2 regions of the Streptosporangium vulgare genome follow, and region 2 is predicted to be linked to the other one. Evidence: riboswitches for the same ligand, from Rfam matches in the RefSeq annotation. Region 2 holds a riboswitch; the other holds the start of a gene.
The links. A riboswitch is a leader RNA that binds a small molecule or an ion and turns the genes downstream of it on or off. The one in region 2 is predicted to bind cobalamin.

Region 1: another riboswitch for cobalamin. It lies ahead of ACFFRH_RS24340 (ribonucleoside-diphosphate reductase subunit alpha); the one in region 2 lies ahead of metE (5-methyltetrahydropteroyltriglutamate--homocysteine S-methyltransferase).

Annotation. Positions count from the first base shown of each region.
Region 1 is NZ_JBHMBS010000012.1:1,267-9,119, reverse strand. Features, by position in the region: gene ACFFRH_RS24360 (N-acetylmuramoyl-L-alanine amidase) at 1-1,510, opposite strand, end outside; gene ACFFRH_RS24355 (hypothetical protein) at 1,664-1,939, shown strand; gene glmS (glutamine--fructose-6-phosphate transaminase (isomerizing)) at 1,983-3,803, shown strand; gene ACFFRH_RS24345 (tripartite tricarboxylate transporter substrate-binding protein) at 3,992-5,011, shown strand; cobalamin riboswitch at 5,016-5,216, shown strand; gene ACFFRH_RS24340 (ribonucleoside-diphosphate reductase subunit alpha) at 5,333-7,756, shown strand; gene ACFFRH_RS24335 (ribonucleotide-diphosphate reductase subunit beta) at 7,813-7,853, shown strand, end outside.
Region 2 is NZ_JBHMBS010000021.1:2,721-10,573, reverse strand. Features, by position in the region: gene ACFFRH_RS32230 (NB-ARC domain-containing protein) at 1-690, opposite strand, end outside; gene ACFFRH_RS32225 (lytic polysaccharide monooxygenase auxiliary activity family 9 protein) at 1,360-1,866, opposite strand; gene metE (5-methyltetrahydropteroyltriglutamate--homocysteine S-methyltransferase) at 2,111-4,357, opposite strand; cobalamin riboswitch at 4,447-4,657, opposite strand; gene ACFFRH_RS32215 (DUF397 domain-containing protein) at 4,945-5,139, opposite strand; gene ACFFRH_RS32210 (helix-turn-helix domain-containing protein) at 5,130-5,954, opposite strand; gene ACFFRH_RS32205 (hypothetical protein) at 6,132-6,458, shown strand; gene ACFFRH_RS32200 (hypothetical protein) at 7,536-7,748, opposite strand.

The DNA.
Region 1 (7,853 bases), on a different contig from region 2:
GCCAGCCGATGTCCCTGGCCCGCAGGTGCTGGGCGATGTGGCCGTCGGCGGAGCGGATGGTGAAGTGCCAGCTCAGGTAGGCGGGGTTCTTGACCAGGCGGGTCATGGCGTCGTAGCTCGTCTCACCGTCGTGGATCACGATGTAGTCGATCTTCCGGGGGCCGGTGGACCGGTCGTGGTTGCCGTACCCGCCGCCGGGGAGCCGCTGGTAGGCGGCCGGGAGCCACTCGCAGGAGACGTTCTTCGGGCAGTCGGGTCCCGGTACGGGAGCAGGGGCGGGAGCGGGCCGCTGGGTGAGCATCATGGCCGTCTTCGCGGGGGGAGCGGGGGTCTTCGCGGCGGGAGCGGGCGACGGGGCCGGGGTGACCGGGGCGGGGGCGGGTGGGGCGGTGGGCGGCCCGGAGGGGGAGGCGCGCCGTTCCGGGGGGTGCGGTTCTCGCGGGTCGGACGGTCCGGAGAGCTTCGCGGGGGGCCGGGGGGCGGACGGTCGGGAGAACCTCGCCGGGGTGAGAGGGGTGGGTCCCGGGCGTCTCGCCGAAGTGAGAGGTTCGGAGGGGTCGGAGTGCCTCGCCGGGGTGAGGGGCTCGGACGGATCCGAGTGCCTCGCCGGGGTGAGGTGGCTGGAGGGTGTGGGCAGGTCCGGGGTGGCGGGGAGTGTCACCCGCTCGCCGTCGTCGGTCACCCGCGCGGCGCCGGACCGGATCGTCGCGTAGACCTCGTCGGCGAAGGACAGCGCCGCCTCCTTGCCCGCCGCGCCCTTCTCCGGGGCGCCGGGGTAGCGGGCCACGGCGTCGTACCAGCTCGCCGGGTCGTCGCCGGGGCCTTCGCCGCCGGTGCGGCGCCGGTGGTCGGCGAGCAGCGCGGCGCCGCCCATGATGTTGGCGGAGGTGTCCTCGCGCAACCGGTCGAGGGGGAGGCCGGTCAGCTCCGAGGCCCGTCGCAGGGTGTCCTCCGGCGGGTCCGCCGCCATGGGAGGAAGGGCGATCACCCGTGGCCGGGTCTCGTCGCCGCGCGGGTCCTCCCCGGCGCCGTGGGGGCGCCCGGGTTCGGCCCGGCCGTCGACCAGGTGCATCGGGCCGTACCCGGCGGAGACACTGGGCAGCCCGCCGTGGCCCTCCCAGCGGGACTCCAGGTAGGAGACCGCGAGCAGCACGCTCTCCGGCACCCCGTAGCGCCGTGCCGCCTCGGCGAAGGCGGCCTGCCTGCCGGACCGGGGGCTCGTCTCCCTCACCGTCCCTCTCGCGGTGTCCTCCGCCGTGTCCCTCGCCGTGTCCCTCACCGTGTCCTCCGCCGTGCCGGCCGTCGTGGTCTCCGAGGGGGCCGGGTGCGCCTGGAGCCGGATGGGCCGGTCCCCGGGGTGTGCCGCCTCCGCCGGGGCGACCGGGGCTGGGAGAACAGAGGCCGGGAGAACCGGCGCCGAAAGAATCGAGGCCGAGAGAACCGGGGCCGGGACGGTCGAGGCCAGGACGGTGAGCGCGGCGACGACGGCGGTCCCCGGCAGGCGGTGCATAGCGGTTCCTCCCCCTCTGATAACTACCTAGAGTTATCAGAGATTACCGAGTGTCGCGCGTTGCGACGGGATTGAGATGTTGAAGAGATTCTCTGCCCGAAATCGGGCAAGGAACTTGGTGTGTTCTCTCCCGGATGCGTATGGTCCTGCTCTGTGTCCACGGCACGGAATCCGCATGAGGATCTGATCACCCACCTGACCCGGACGAGCGCGCTCGGTCCGGGCGAGGCGGCGCGGGTCGTCGCGGACGTACTGGCCTACTTCTCCGAGCCCGTCGACGAGTTCGTCCGGCGGCGCCACGCGGAGCTCAAGGCCAGGGGGCTGGTCAACGACGAGATCTTCCCCAGGGTGGCCGCCGAGCTGGCGGTACGCCGTGTCGCGGCCCCCGAACTCTCCCTCCGGCAGCTTCGCCGGATCGTCTACGGGTAGCGGACGACGGCACCTCGATCGTTTACGGATAAGGAGCGGTTACATGTGCGGAATCGTGGCCTACGTTGGGCCCAAGGACGCGGCACCCATCCTGCTGGAGGGCCTGCAGCGTCTTGAGTACCGGGGCTACGACTCGGCCGGGGTGGTGGTCTCCAACAAGGGCCTCAAGATGCGCAAGGTCAAGGGCCGGGTGGCCGACCTGGCGGCGGTCGTGCCCGCGCGGTTCAAGGGCGGTCTGGGCATCGGCCACACCCGCTGGGCCACCCACGGCGCGCCCAGCGACGTCAACGCCCACCCGCACCTGTCGACCGACGAGCGCATCGGCGTCGTGCACAACGGCATCATCGAGAACGCCGACGAGCTGCGCGCCAAGCTGGAGGCCGACGGGGCGATCTTCCTGTCGGAGACCGACACCGAGGTGCTGTCGCACCTGATCGCCCGTACGGTCAAGGAGGCCGACTCGCTGGAGGAGGCCGTGCGGACCGCGCTCAAGCGGGTCGTCGGCACGTACGGGATCGCGGTGATCGACTCCGAGCGTCCCGGCGAGGTGGTCGTGGCGCGCAACGGCAGCCCCATCGTGCTGGGCATCGGCGAGAAGGAGATGTTCGCCGCGTCCGACGTCGCCGCGCTGGTCCGCTACACCCGCCAGGTGGTGCACCTGGAGGACGGCGAGATCGCCGTGCTGCGGGCCGACGGGTTCAACACCTTCGCCAGCGACGCGCGGGAGACGGCCAAGGAGACGCTGACCGTCGACTGGGAGGCCGGGCACTACGACACCGGCGGCTACGAGCACTACCTGCTCAAGGAGATCTCCGAGCAGCCCGACACGGTGGCCAGGACGCTGCGCGGGCGGCTGGACGACCGCTTCCACATCGCCCACCTGGGCGGCCTCAACATGGACGCGCGGGAGACCCGCTCGTTCCGCCGGGTGAAGATCATCGGTTGCGGGTCCGCGTACTACTCGGGCCAGATCGGCGCGCAGCTCATCGAGGAGCTGGCGCGCATCCCGGCCGACGCGGAGCCGGCGAGCGAGTTCCGCTACCGCAGCCCGGTGGTGGAGGCCGACACCCTCTACGTGGCGATCAGCCAGTCGGGGGAGACCTACGACACCCTCGCCGCCGTGCAGGAGCTCAAGCGCAAGGGCGGCAGGGTGCTCGGCATCGTCAACACCGTGGGCAGCGCGATCGCCCGCGAGTGCGACGGCGGCGTCTACCTGCACGCGGGCCCCGAGGTCTCGGTGGCGAGCACCAAGGCGTTCACCTCGACGGCCGTGGCCTTCGCGCTGCTCGCGCTGCACCTGGGCCGGGTACGCGACCTGTCTCCCGCCGACGGCCGCAGGATCTGCGACGGCCTGCGGAGGCTGCCGGACCAGATCAAGGAGATCCTGGCGCTGGAGCCGCAGATCAAGGAGCTGGCGGGCAAGTACGCCGAGTCGCCCAGCATGATGTTCGTGGGTCGGGTGAGGGGCTACCCGGCGGCCCGCGAAGGCGCGCAGAAGCTCAAGGAGATCTCGTACGTGCACGCCGAGGCGTACCCGGCCAGCGAGCTGAAGCACGGGCCGCTGGCGCTGATCGGGCCGGACATGCCGACGGTGGCGATCGTCCCCGACGACGAGCTGCTGGACAAGAACCTCACCACGCTGGGCGAGATCCGCGCCCGGGGCGGCCGGGTGCTCATGGTGGGCCACCGCACGGCCGATCCCAAGCTGGCCGACGACTGCGTCGTGGTGCCCAAGAACGAGACCGAGCTGGACCCGATCCTGCTGTCGATCCCGCTCCAGCTCTTCGCCTACCACGCCGCCGTGGCGCTGGGCCGGGACGTCGACAAGCCCAGGAACCTGGCCAAGAGCGTCACGGTGGAGTGAGTCGCGCTTTCCTCCCTGCGCTCTGCCCCCATGAGGCGGCCGTCTCCGATATCCGGATTTTTGTTGGTTTTTCCGGTGGTTCGTGATCGCGTACGGACCACCGGAAATTCCGGCATACCCCACTTCATCACGGAAAGTGATGGGTAGGTAACATCTGGAATAGGGGGTTCTTGGGGGAAGGGGCGCTTATGCGCCGTAGGGGGTTTTTCGCGCTGGCGGCGGGGGCCGCGCTCGTCGCGGGGTGCGGCGCGGACGGCGGCGCCGGCCCTGAGGTGAAGCGCCTGTTCCTCCTCGAACCGACCGCCGACGGCCACGGCTGGGACGGGATCGCGGGCAGGCTCGCGACCGTCCTGGTCCAGTCGGGGCTGGTGCGCACCGCGATGGCCGTCGAGCGCGGGGGCGCCCTGGGCCTCGCCCCGCGCGACGCGTTCGGCGCCTTCCACGGCCCCTTCGCGCGCGAGGGCAGGCTGCTCGTCACCTCGATGCCGATGGTGGCCGCCGCGGAGATCGCCAACACCTCGGCCGTGGTGAACGCCGCCACCCCCATCGCCCGCCTGGTCGGCGACTGGGCGGTCCTGGTCGTCCCCTCCGGCTCCCGCCTGCGCACCTTCGAGGACTTCGTCGCGCGGCTGCGGCACGACCCGGCGGGGCTGACGGTCGGCGGCCGGTCGGAGGGCGGCTCCGACCACGTGCTCTACGGCATGATCGGCAAGTGCCTCGGGGTGGACACCCGGCTGCTGGAGTACGCCGGGTACCTCGCCCCCGAGGACGCCATGGAGGCGCTCCACGTCGGCCGGGTGGCGGCCCTGCTGGGGTCGGCGCGCGCCCTGCGGCCCGAGATCGCCGCGGGCCGCCTGCGGCCCCTGGTGGTCTCCTCCGGCGGCCGGATCGACGGGATCGACGCCCCGACTCTCATGGAGGTCGACGTCCGGCTGGAATACAGCGACTGGTGCGGACTGCTGGGCCCCAAGGGCATGAGCCCGCAGGACCGGGACGCCGCGATCGCCCTGTGTGACGATGTCGACGCCGCGCCGCGCTGGCGTGCCCTGTGCGCGTCCCAGGGGTGGAGCCGGGTCTACCTCGGCGGTGACGAGTTCCGTCAGTGGCTTTCCACCGAGACGGCCCGCACTCGCGGGGTGCTTCACGAGCTCGGGTTGCTGAAGTCATCCGACACAACTTGTTGGGGTAGTTGCGTCAGACGCCCCTAGATGTAGGATCCTGCTCGTTGCTGGTTCGCCCCGAGAGGGGCGAGGCAAGAGGGAACCCGGTGAGATTCCGGGACTGCCCCGCAGCGGTGAACGGGAACGAAAGCCGTCATTGAGCACTGGGTGAGCCATGCCTGGGAAGCGACGGCCGGTAGGCGTGTGCGGTGTGCCCGTGAGTCCGAAGACCTGCCGGTGACGTGATTGTCCAGGGCCTCGTGGGAGGGTCCGCGGAACGAGGCGATCCGGCGTGCCCGGGATCGCTCGCGGACGCGTGCCCATCCGGCGGAGCCGTACGGGGAAGTCCGATCGAGCGAGGGGCACTACGTGACACAGGCATTGGCGGAGACCGCGGCGGGGACCGCGGTGAGCGACGGCGACGCGGAGAACGTCGCGGGTGCCGCGAGCGCGGTGGCGACCGCGACGGGCGACGGTGACGCCGGGAACGCGGCGGGGATCGCGACGAGCGGCGGCGGCGGGAGCGCCGGAAGCGCGGCGGGGACGGCGACGGGCGACGGTGGCGGCGGGGGCGCCGGAGACGCCGCGAGCGCGTCGGACGGCCGCAGGCTGGCCATCGACGAGGCCGCCGCACGGGTGATCACCGATCCGGCGAACTCCAGGGTCGCCGCCGCGATGCTGGCCGAGCTGATCGCCGACGAGGCCGCCGGGCACGGCGTCCGCGACTTCTCCGAGTCCATCGCCGCGACCCACGAGGCGGGGCTGATCCAGGACGGGCTCGCGGAGTTCGTGGCCGCCCACGCCGGGACGCTGGACGCGCTGGTCGATCCGGAGGCCGACGCCAGGTTCGAGTACTTCGGGCTGCGTACGGTCTACGACCGCTACCTGCTGCGCCACCCGAGGACCCGCAAGGTCCTGGAGCGCCCGCAGCACTTCTTCCTGCGGGTGGCCTGCGGCCTGTCCGAGACCGTCGAGGAGGCCGCCGAGCTGTACGCGCTCATGGCCACCCTGTCCTACCTGCCCAGCTCGCCCACGCTGTTCAACTCCGGCTCCCGCAGGCCCCAGCTCTCCTCGTGCTTCCTGCTCGACTCGCCCCGTGACGAGCTGGAGTCCATCTACGACCGCTACGGGCAGGTCGCGCGGCTGTCGAAGTACGCGGGGGGCATCGGGATCGCCTGGACCAGGGTCCGCTCGCGGGGCTCGCTGATCCGCGGCACCAACGGCCACTCCAACGGCATCGTGCCGTGGCTGCGCACGCTCGACTCCAGCGTCGCCGCGGTCAACCAGGGCGGCCGGCGCAAGGGCGCGGCCTGCGTCTACCTGGAGCCCTGGCACGCCGACGTCGAGGAGTTCCTGGAACTGCGCGACAACACCGGCGAGGAGGCCCGCCGCACGCACAACCTGAACCTGGCCAACTGGATCCCCGACGAGTTCATGCGCCGGGTCGAGGCCGACGGGGTCTGGTCGCTGTTCGACCCCAAGGAGGTCCCGCACCTCACCGACCTGTACGGCGCCGCGTTCGACGACGCCTACCGGGCCGCCGAGGCCGAGGGCAGGTTCACCCGGCAGATCCCCGCCCGCACCCTGTACGGGCGGATGATGCGCACGCTCGCCCAGACCGGCAACGGCTGGATGACCTTCAAGGACGCGGCCAACCGGACGTCCAACCAGACGGCCAGGCCCCAGAACGTCATCCACCTGTCGAACCTCTGCACCGAGATCCTGGAGGTCACCGGCGACGCGGAGACCGCCGTCTGCAACCTCGGCTCGATCAACCTCGCCGCCCACCTGTCCGCGGACGCCGGGAGCATCGGGAGCACCGGGAGCACCGGGGACGCGATGGACTGGGACCGGCTGCGCGCGACCGTCCGCACCGCCGTGCGGTTCCTCGACCGCACCATCGACCTGGGCTTCTACCCGACCCCCGAGGCCGAGGCGGCCAACCGGAGGTGGCGCCCGATCGGGCTCGGCGTGATGGGCCTGGCCGACGTGCTGTTCACGCTGCGGCTGCCGTTCGACTCGCCGCGCGCCCTGGAGCTGTCCACCAGGATCTCCGAGGAGATCGCGCTCGCCGCCTACCGGACCTCCTCCGACCTGGCCGTGGAGCGGGGCCGCCACCCCTCGTACGAGGAGACCAGGGCCGCCGCCGGGGTGCTGCACCCCGACCACTACGGGGCGGCGGGGTCCGCGGAGTGGACCGGGCTCAGGGAGCGGATCGCCGGGACCGGCCTGCGCAACTCGCTGATGGTCGCGATCGCGCCGACGGCCACGATCGCCTCCATCGCGGGCTGCTACGAGTGCATCGAGCCGCAGGTCTCCAACGTCTTCAAGCGCGAGACCCTCTCGGGGGAGTTCCTCCAGGTCAACCGCTATCTCGTCCGCGACCTGCAGGCCCGTGGCCTGTGGACCCCGCTGATCCGCGACGCGATCAAGCGCGCCGACGGCTCCGTCCAGGACATCCCGGAGATCCCCGCCGACCTGAAGGCGCTCTACCGGACCGCCTGGGAGCTGCCGCAGAAGGCGCTGATCGACCTGGCCGCCGCGCGCACCCCGTACATCGACCAGTCGCAGTCGCTGAACCTCTTCATGGCCACGCCGACCATCGGCAAGCTCTCCTCGATGTACGCCTACGCGTGGAAGTCGGGCCTCAAGACCACCTACTACCTGCGCTCGCGCCCGGCCACCCGGATCGCGCAGGCCACCGTGGCGGCACCGGTCGCGCAGGCGGCGCTCGACCCCGAGGCGATCGCCTGCTCCCTGGAGAACCCCGAGTACTGCGACGCCTGCCAGTAGCCGTCCCGGTTCCTCGAAAAGGGTCTCCCGAAAGCTTTGAGAAAGGCAGTCTCCCGATGTTGCTCGACCCCGGCATGGACCTCACCCTGCGGCCGAT
Region 2 (7,853 bases):
GGACAGCAGCAGCGGCCACCTGCCCGTCAGGCCCACCAGGTCGCTGACGACCCCGGGGTTCATCGGCGGCAGCCCCCGGCTCAGCACCTGGACGGCCACCCGCGGCGCCATCTCGTCGACGATCATCGCGATCGCCTTCGAGGGCAGCGCCCGGGGCAGCCGGGTCGTCACCAGCACCCGGGACCTCACGGCCGCGGACAGGAAGGGGCGCAGCTGCTTGAGGCTCCACACGTCGTCGACCACGAGCAGCACGCGGCCCCGCTCCGCCAGGGCCTCGGCCATCCGGTGGCCGGCCTGCTCGGGGCTGGAGAACTCCGGCCGGACGCCCAGCACGGCCTCCGTGACGTCGTTGGCGAGCGCCGCGATGTCGGCACCGGCGCGGTCGCGGCCCACGGTGACCCAGATGACGCCGCCGCCGAACCGCTTCCGCACCTCGTCGCTGTGACACGCCTCCACGGCCAGGGAGGTCTTGCCGAACCCGCCCGCCCCGGCGAGACCCGTGGTCAGCCCGACGGTGCCCGAGCCCCTCATCGTGAGGGTGGAGATCACGTCGTCCAGCTCGGTCCTTCGCACCCAGCCCGGCTGCCTGTCCGGCACCAGGAAGAGCCCGCCGCGCGTGCGCGACTCCCTCAGTTTCGGCGTCGTCCACGCCAGCAGCACGACAAGGGAGGCGGTTAATCCGAAAATCACGACCCATTCGATCCGGTGCTCGACGACCGTGTCCGGAAGATATTCTTCGACCATTCGCACCGGAAGTCCGACCAGGATTCCTAAAACCACCAGAATCGCCGTGGCGACATCGGTGATTCTTTTTGTGCGACGAGCCACCGCCCACCCCTACAGTGCCGACCCCTGCCCCGACGGGCGCCGGGAACCCTGGACGCACGATATCTGTTCCCCATTGCCCTTGAGTTGAATCACCGATGTTTTGGCAATTAAAGCGCAGGCGAAAAGCCGTGTTGCACACTTTGAGCTGCTATGTCCACGACGTCGCGCCCGCCATTCCGACTCCCATTCAAGGGAGATCCTTTTCCGTGACGTCGCGGTCGCACTTGGTGACCCCTTTCGAATCGTCCAGGGAGCGGGCCGCGGGGGGAGACACCGGGAAGGCACCAGGAAGATGCCAGGAAGGCACCGGAACGGCGAAACCGCCCCCGCGCCCATCGGGCCGGAGACGGCGCGGGACGCCGTCGGGCCGCGAAGGGCGCGGGAGCGGTTCGGGTCTGGCGGACCGAACAGGTTCGACAAGTCGAACGGGTCTGGCAGGTCTGGCGGATCTGGCAGGTTCGACGGGTCGAACGGGTTCGGCGCGTCCGGACCTCCGCGGTCAGGTCCGACCGGGAGATCGCGGGCCGTGGATCAGCGCTGCAGGTCGACGCAGGAGTAGAAGGCGTTGGCGGTGTCGGCGATGTTCCAGACGGCGAGGACCTTCAGACGGCCGGTCCTGCCTCCCAGGTTCACGTTGTGCGAGACGGTGGCGCCGGGCTGCCTGCCGCCGTCGTTGAACACCGCGATCCGGGTGTTGCCGATGAAGTACTCCCACGTGCTGGTGGCGTGACGGGCGGTCAGCACCCAGTTGAAGGTGACCGAGTTGCCCACGCTCGTCGCCGGCCAGCCCTTGCTCTCGTCGCTGAGCTGCGAGAACCGGGCGACGTTGCCGTGGCAGTTCTTCAGGCCCTTGGGACCTTCCACGCTCTGCGGCTCGTAGATGATGTCGCCGCAGCCGGTGACCCGGCCCTGGGCGCACATGGCCTGACGGCTCGGCGGCGACGAGATGTAGCCGTGCGCGTTGGCCGGTGAGGCGATGAACACGGTCGAGGCGACGGCGATGATCGCCATCGCGAGGAAGGTGACCGTTCTGCGCATATCCTGCTCCTTCGCTGGGGGGTGGCTCAAATATAAAAGAAAGTTTCCTAACAGTAAACCTTCGAGTCATGAAAGATTCGGGAGTGAGTCAGGCGCGACGGGCGTCCGTACCTCCCCGGCGAGGAGAGCGAAGAGGGGGCGCGACCCGGACAGGTCACGCCCCCTCGAACACGACGGCCGCCAGGCAGTCAGGCCGTCTCCCCGCAGACGCGCAGGGCCTCCAGGCCGCTAAGCCGCTAAGCCGTCAGGCCGTTTCCCCCCGGACGCGCAGGGCCGCCTCGACCATGTTCCTGAGGCTGGCCTTCGTCTCCGGGTAGCCGCGGGTCTTCAGGCCGCAGTCGGGGTTGACCCAGAGCAGGGCCGGATCCACTGTGGCCGCGGCCGTACGCAGAGCGGCCTCGATCTCCCCGGTCGAGGGCACCCTGGGCGAGTGGATGTCCCACACCCCGGGCCCGATGCCGCGCGTGTAACCGAAGGCGCGCAGGTCGTCCAGGAGCTCCATCCGGGAGCGGGCCGCCTCGACGCTGGTCACGTCGGCGTCCAGGTCGCCGATCGCGCCGATGATCTCCCCGAACTCCGAGTAGCACATGTGGGTGTGGATCTGCGTGCTGTCGGACACCCCGCCGGTGGCGAGCCGGAACGCGGCGACCGCCCACTGGAGGTAGGCCTCGCGGTCGGCCCGCCGCAGCGGCAGCAGCTCGCGCAGCGCGGGCTCGTCGACCTGGATGATCCTGATGCCCGCCGCCTCCAGGTCGCGGGTCTCGTCGCGCAGCGCCAGCGCCACCTGCCTGGCGGTCTCGCCCAGCGGCTGGTCGTCACGGACGAAGGACCAGGCCAGCATGGTCACCGGCCCGGTGAGCATGCCCTTGACCGGCTTCTTCGTCCGCGACTGCGCGTAGGAGGCCCAGCGCACCGTCATCGGCTCGGGACGGGAGACGTCGCCGAACAGGATCGGCGGGCGGACGTAGCGGCTGCCGTACGACTGCACCCAGCCGTGCTCGGTGGCGGCGTAGCCCTCCAGCATCTCGGCGAAGTACTGGACCATGTCGTTGCGCTCGGGCTCGCCGTGCACCAGCACGTCCAGGCCGATGTCCTCCTGCAGCGCGATGACGCGGTCGATCTCGGCCTCCATCCTGCGCTCGTACCCGGCCCTGTCGATCTCGCCCGAGCGCAGGGCGGCGCGGGCCTGGCGCACCTCGCCGGTCTGCGGGAAGGAGCCGATGGTGGTGGTGGCCAGCGGCGGCAGGCCCAGGTCGGCGTTCTGCACGGCGAGCCGCTCGGCGTGCGGGGCGCGCGGGGTGCCCTCGCCCAGGGCGTCCAGCCTGGCCCGTACCCGGGGGTTGAGGAACCGCTCGACGCTCCTCTCCCCCGCGACGACCTCCTCGCCGTTCAGCGCCCTGCCGATCCGTACGACCTCGTCGACCTTCTGCCTGGCGAAGGCGAGCCGCTCGCGCAGCCGCGGGTCCAGCGAGGTCTCGGCGTCCAGGTCGAGCGGGACGTGCAGCAGCGAGCAGGAGGTGCTCACCACCAGCCGGTCGCTCAGGCCGAGCAGCGCGGCGCAGGTCGCGAGCGCCTTCGCGGTGTCGGTACGCCAGACGTTGCGGCCGTCGACGACCCCGGCGACGAGGGTCTTGCCGGGCAGCCCGCCGGCGGCGGCCAGCGCCTCCAGGTTGCCGGGGGCCGAGACGAAGTCCAGCCCGACGGCCTCGACCGGGCCGCGGGCCAGGATCTCCAGCGCGGGCCCGATCTCCCCGAAGTAGGTGGCCACCAGCAGCCGGGGGCGGCTGCTGAGCTCGCCCAGCCGCGCGTAAGCCCGGCGCAGCGCGGCCAGCTCCTCGTCCGTACGGTCGGCGGCGAGCACCGGCTCGTCCAGCTGCACCTCGGCCACCCCCGCCGCGGCGAGCCGTTCCAGCAGCTCGGCGTAGGTCTCCAGCAGGCCGTCCAGCAGCCGCAGCGGCGCGAAGCCCGGCTCGGTGGACTTGGCCAGCAGCAGGAACGACAGCGGCCCGACCAGCACCGGCCGGGTCTCGACGCCCAGCCGCCGCGCCTCGGCGTGCTCGGCGAGCGGCTTGCTCCAGTCGAGCCGGAACCGGGTGCCGGGGCCCAGCTCGGGAACCAGGTAGTGGTAGTTGGTGTCAAACCACTTGGTCATCTCCAACGGCGCCACCCCCTCGGTGCCCCGGGCCATCGCGAAGTACGGGTCCGCGGCCCCGGAAAACCGCTCGGGCACCGCACCCACCAGCGTGATCGCGTCCAGCACGTGGTCATACAAGGAGAACGTGTTGGACGGTACCGCATCCAACCCCGCCCCCGACAACTCCCGCCACACCCCTTGCCGCAAACCGGCGGCCGTCTCCTGAAGGCTCGCGGCGTCTGCGCGCCCGACCCAGTAATCCTCCGTCGCCCGCTTCAACTCGCGACGGCCCCCGACACGCGGGTACCCCAAAACGGTCGTGGTGACCTTACCCATGGCGTCCTTCCCTCGGCTCATGCCATGCCGACCCACGACCACGCGGAAGGAACACACGGGAAACACCTATCCCAGGCCCTCCCACGAGGCCACGGATCACCGCACACCGGACGGCGCACGGGCGACTGGCAGGTCTTCGGACTCGCGGGCACCACACACACTCCTACTGACCGTCGCTTCCCAGGTGACACGCACCCAGTGCCGATGACGGCGTTCGTTCCCACTCACCGCTGCGGGGCAGTCCCGGAATCACACCGGGTTCCCTCTTACGACTCCCGACACCAACACGACGCCAGGAGAACCAACCGCGCCACGAGCATAACCCGCCTGCCGAAGAGCCCACGCTCACTCTGTCCGAGGGGCACCACACTGGAAGCGGCCACCGACACGGCGAACCCTTCTGGGCGGAACTGATTCGGCAACGTATCGCTACCGCTCGGCGGATCGCCCGAGAGCGCGAACGCCAAGACCGGGGCTGACGATCGTGTTGATCACGCACCGAGTGGTGTGGTCGGCGGAATGCCGTAGGCACCCGAAGGGCTCGCGAAGCGAGTTCGGCCGGCGACACCACGGCGGAAAGCCGGGCACCGCCTCAGAAGGGGAACGGCTTAGATCGTGTCTGCCTTCACCGAGGTGATGAAGTCGGCCCACACCTCGGGGGTAAACGCCAGGGCGGGGCCGTTGGGGTTCTTGCTGTCGCGGACGGCCACGATGCCGGGGAGGTTGGTGGCCACCTCGACGCAGTCGCCGCCGTTGCCGCCGCTGCGGCTGCTCTTGAACCACCGGGCGTCCGTCAGGTCCATGATCCCATCGCTTTCTCCATCAAGGCCACCGATGCGGACTGCGGCAGGGCGCAGGCCCGTAGCGCATCAAGCTGGGTCAACAGGGTCTCGATCTCGGTGGGACCGTTGACGATCTGACCTTCGGCTGCGGTTTCCAAATAAACTATATCGGGCGATCCTCTGAAGCTCGCGATCACGAAAGCCCCAGTTAGACCAGCGTGTGCGCCCACGTCGAGCGGGATGACCTGAATGGTGATCCGGGGCCGCCGGACCAGTTCGAGAAGTTGCTCCAGCTGCTTGCGCATGACCTGCGGGCCACCGACCGGACGGATCAGCACGGCCTCATCGAGGATGGCCCAGAACATGGGCGGGTCCGGCTTGGTGAGGATCCGTTGGCGCTCCATGCGCGCGGCGACCAGTTCCTCCACCTGCTCGTCGGTGTCGCCTGGTCGTCCCGCTCGCAGAACCGCCCGCGCGTAGTCCTCGGTCTGTAGCAGTCCCGGCACGAGGACGGGCTGAAAGCTTCGCAGGGGCCGGGCCTCTCGTTCCAGCTCGACGAACGGCCGAAACCACACGGGGTAGACGTCTCTACCGATCAAGGGCCACAGACGAACGAGAGCACCGCCCGTCTCCAGCACCTCGTCACACTTCGCCGCGAACTCCCTCGTCGGCGCACGCTTGGCCGTCTCGACAAGCCCGACAAGGGAGGTGGAGTAGGAGATTCTGTGTGCCAACTCCTTCTGGCTCCATTGTGCTTTCTCCCGGTATTTGCACAGTTCAGAACCCCAGTAAGCAAGGACGCCGGCGTTCGCGTCCAGCTCGCTCGGTGAGGGCATCTGCACTCCCGTCCTTCATGGCTCTACACAGATCGTTGCGGGTCCTACATGAGACGCAACTGAATGTGCGGATTGAGCGTTGGAGGCGCACACCTACCGAACGTAACTGCCTGGCGACAGTCTTGGAAGGGGAATCCGACTACGTCCATCGATCGCGCCGAGAGGAGACGGACAACGATGATCGCTCCCGCTCCGCTAACCGGAACGCCTGCCGTACATGCCGCTGACCAGCTGAGTAACGCGCTGGAACAGCATGGGATAGCCGCTGACGTCCATGACGGCTACGGCATCGCCCTGGTGTCGGCCTGGGTCGATCTTCTGGTCTGGACCGACGGCTTCGTCTACCGCTGGTGGACGGGACAGTTTTCGGGGCGAAGCCGCCGACGGCTCTACACGGCCTACACCGTGGACAACCCGACCGCCGCCCGCTGCGTCGCCCGGCGCTACGAGGAACTACAGCAGGGCCACCCGGCGTCGCCACTGCTTCATGGGGACCCGTTGTGATCCTGGTTGAGGAGTGCCTAAGTCCTCATGTGGCCATGGCGCAACGCGATCACACGCGGTTGCAGTGGCGGCCTCCGGATCGCTGATCGCGTAAGGCCGGTGAGCTGGACCTGTGTATGCCGCGCCACGGTCTACGAACTGTGCCAGGGCGGCGGGCAGGCGTTCATCCGGCGAACCGTTCAACTCGACCGCGAGCACGAGGTCCACGAGACGTGCCGATGGTCTTTCCCCGAAGCTCGGGTGATATGGGCGGCACTGCTGGCCGGTAGAGCCCGGTAGAACGGGCGTGGCGGCGTGTGCTTCGGAGGGACGGCGTCGCCACGCCTGCCAGGGCCACCATGCAGGCTCCTGGCCCATTCCTCCCCTGTCCCCGATAGCTGCTGTCTGTGTGGCCCGACCGAGGGGTCAACTCCGTCTTCGCGTGTCCGTTCCCCACGACGTACACCGCTACCCCACACCCAACAGGTACAGACGGAGTTGACGCCGACCGAGGGAGACAAACACTCCGGTAGCGGGGGCGGGGAAGTCACGGCCCGCAACCTGGCTCTTGATCCGGCATTCACCAATGATCACGGCAAGCAGGCTGCATCGTAAGAGCTTTGATCGTTTACAGGGTACTCGTCGGAGTTTGCCGGACGTGGGCGGACGGCGGGCGAGAACGGCCTCCCAGGCCGCAGCGCAGCCCGCCGGGCCGCCAAGCGGCCGGGTGGGCTCTGGCCGGGCAGACAACCCAATCAAAAAGCACGTGCTTTAGGAGTCAGGAGGTCTCGGAACGTGTTTTTTGTAGGCAAGGGAGGGTGGTTGGAGTAGAGAGATCCAAATTTACGTACGTATTTGGCATGAACGAAGAGATCAAGCACATATGTAGTTCATCTATTGCTCCAGCAACTGCGGCCGATCAGCACCGCACTGTGGGCAGCGCCCCGGCTGTCCGGCGGGGATCTCAAATTCTTCCCGACGCAACCAGCGGCAGCAGATCACCCGCTGGACTTTTATCGACCGTACCGGCCCTGGAGGTTCGGACTCTGTAAGGTTCAGGGCTGAGCGCCCGCCGCTTTCAGGCTTGCCAACGTGTAGTCATAGGTGTGCCAGCGGCGCACTGGTCCGCCCGGCCAGACGTTCCATTCCTGTGTGGTCGATCGACTCCCAGCCGACGTCGGAGAACCCCGTTTCGAAGTGCAGAATCTCGATCTTCTCCTCCCGCCAGAATCCGCTGTTGGCCTCTACCCGGCCGTAGGAGGAGAGGTACAGTTCAGTTGGCTCGTACAGGATCCATGGGGATCGCGGCACGGTAAGACAGCAACGAGGCTCCTGGTTGGGGCATCGGATCTTGGTCGAGTACCGTCTTGCCGGGAGCCTCACCTCACCGCCAATCCATACCCTCGACCCACATCC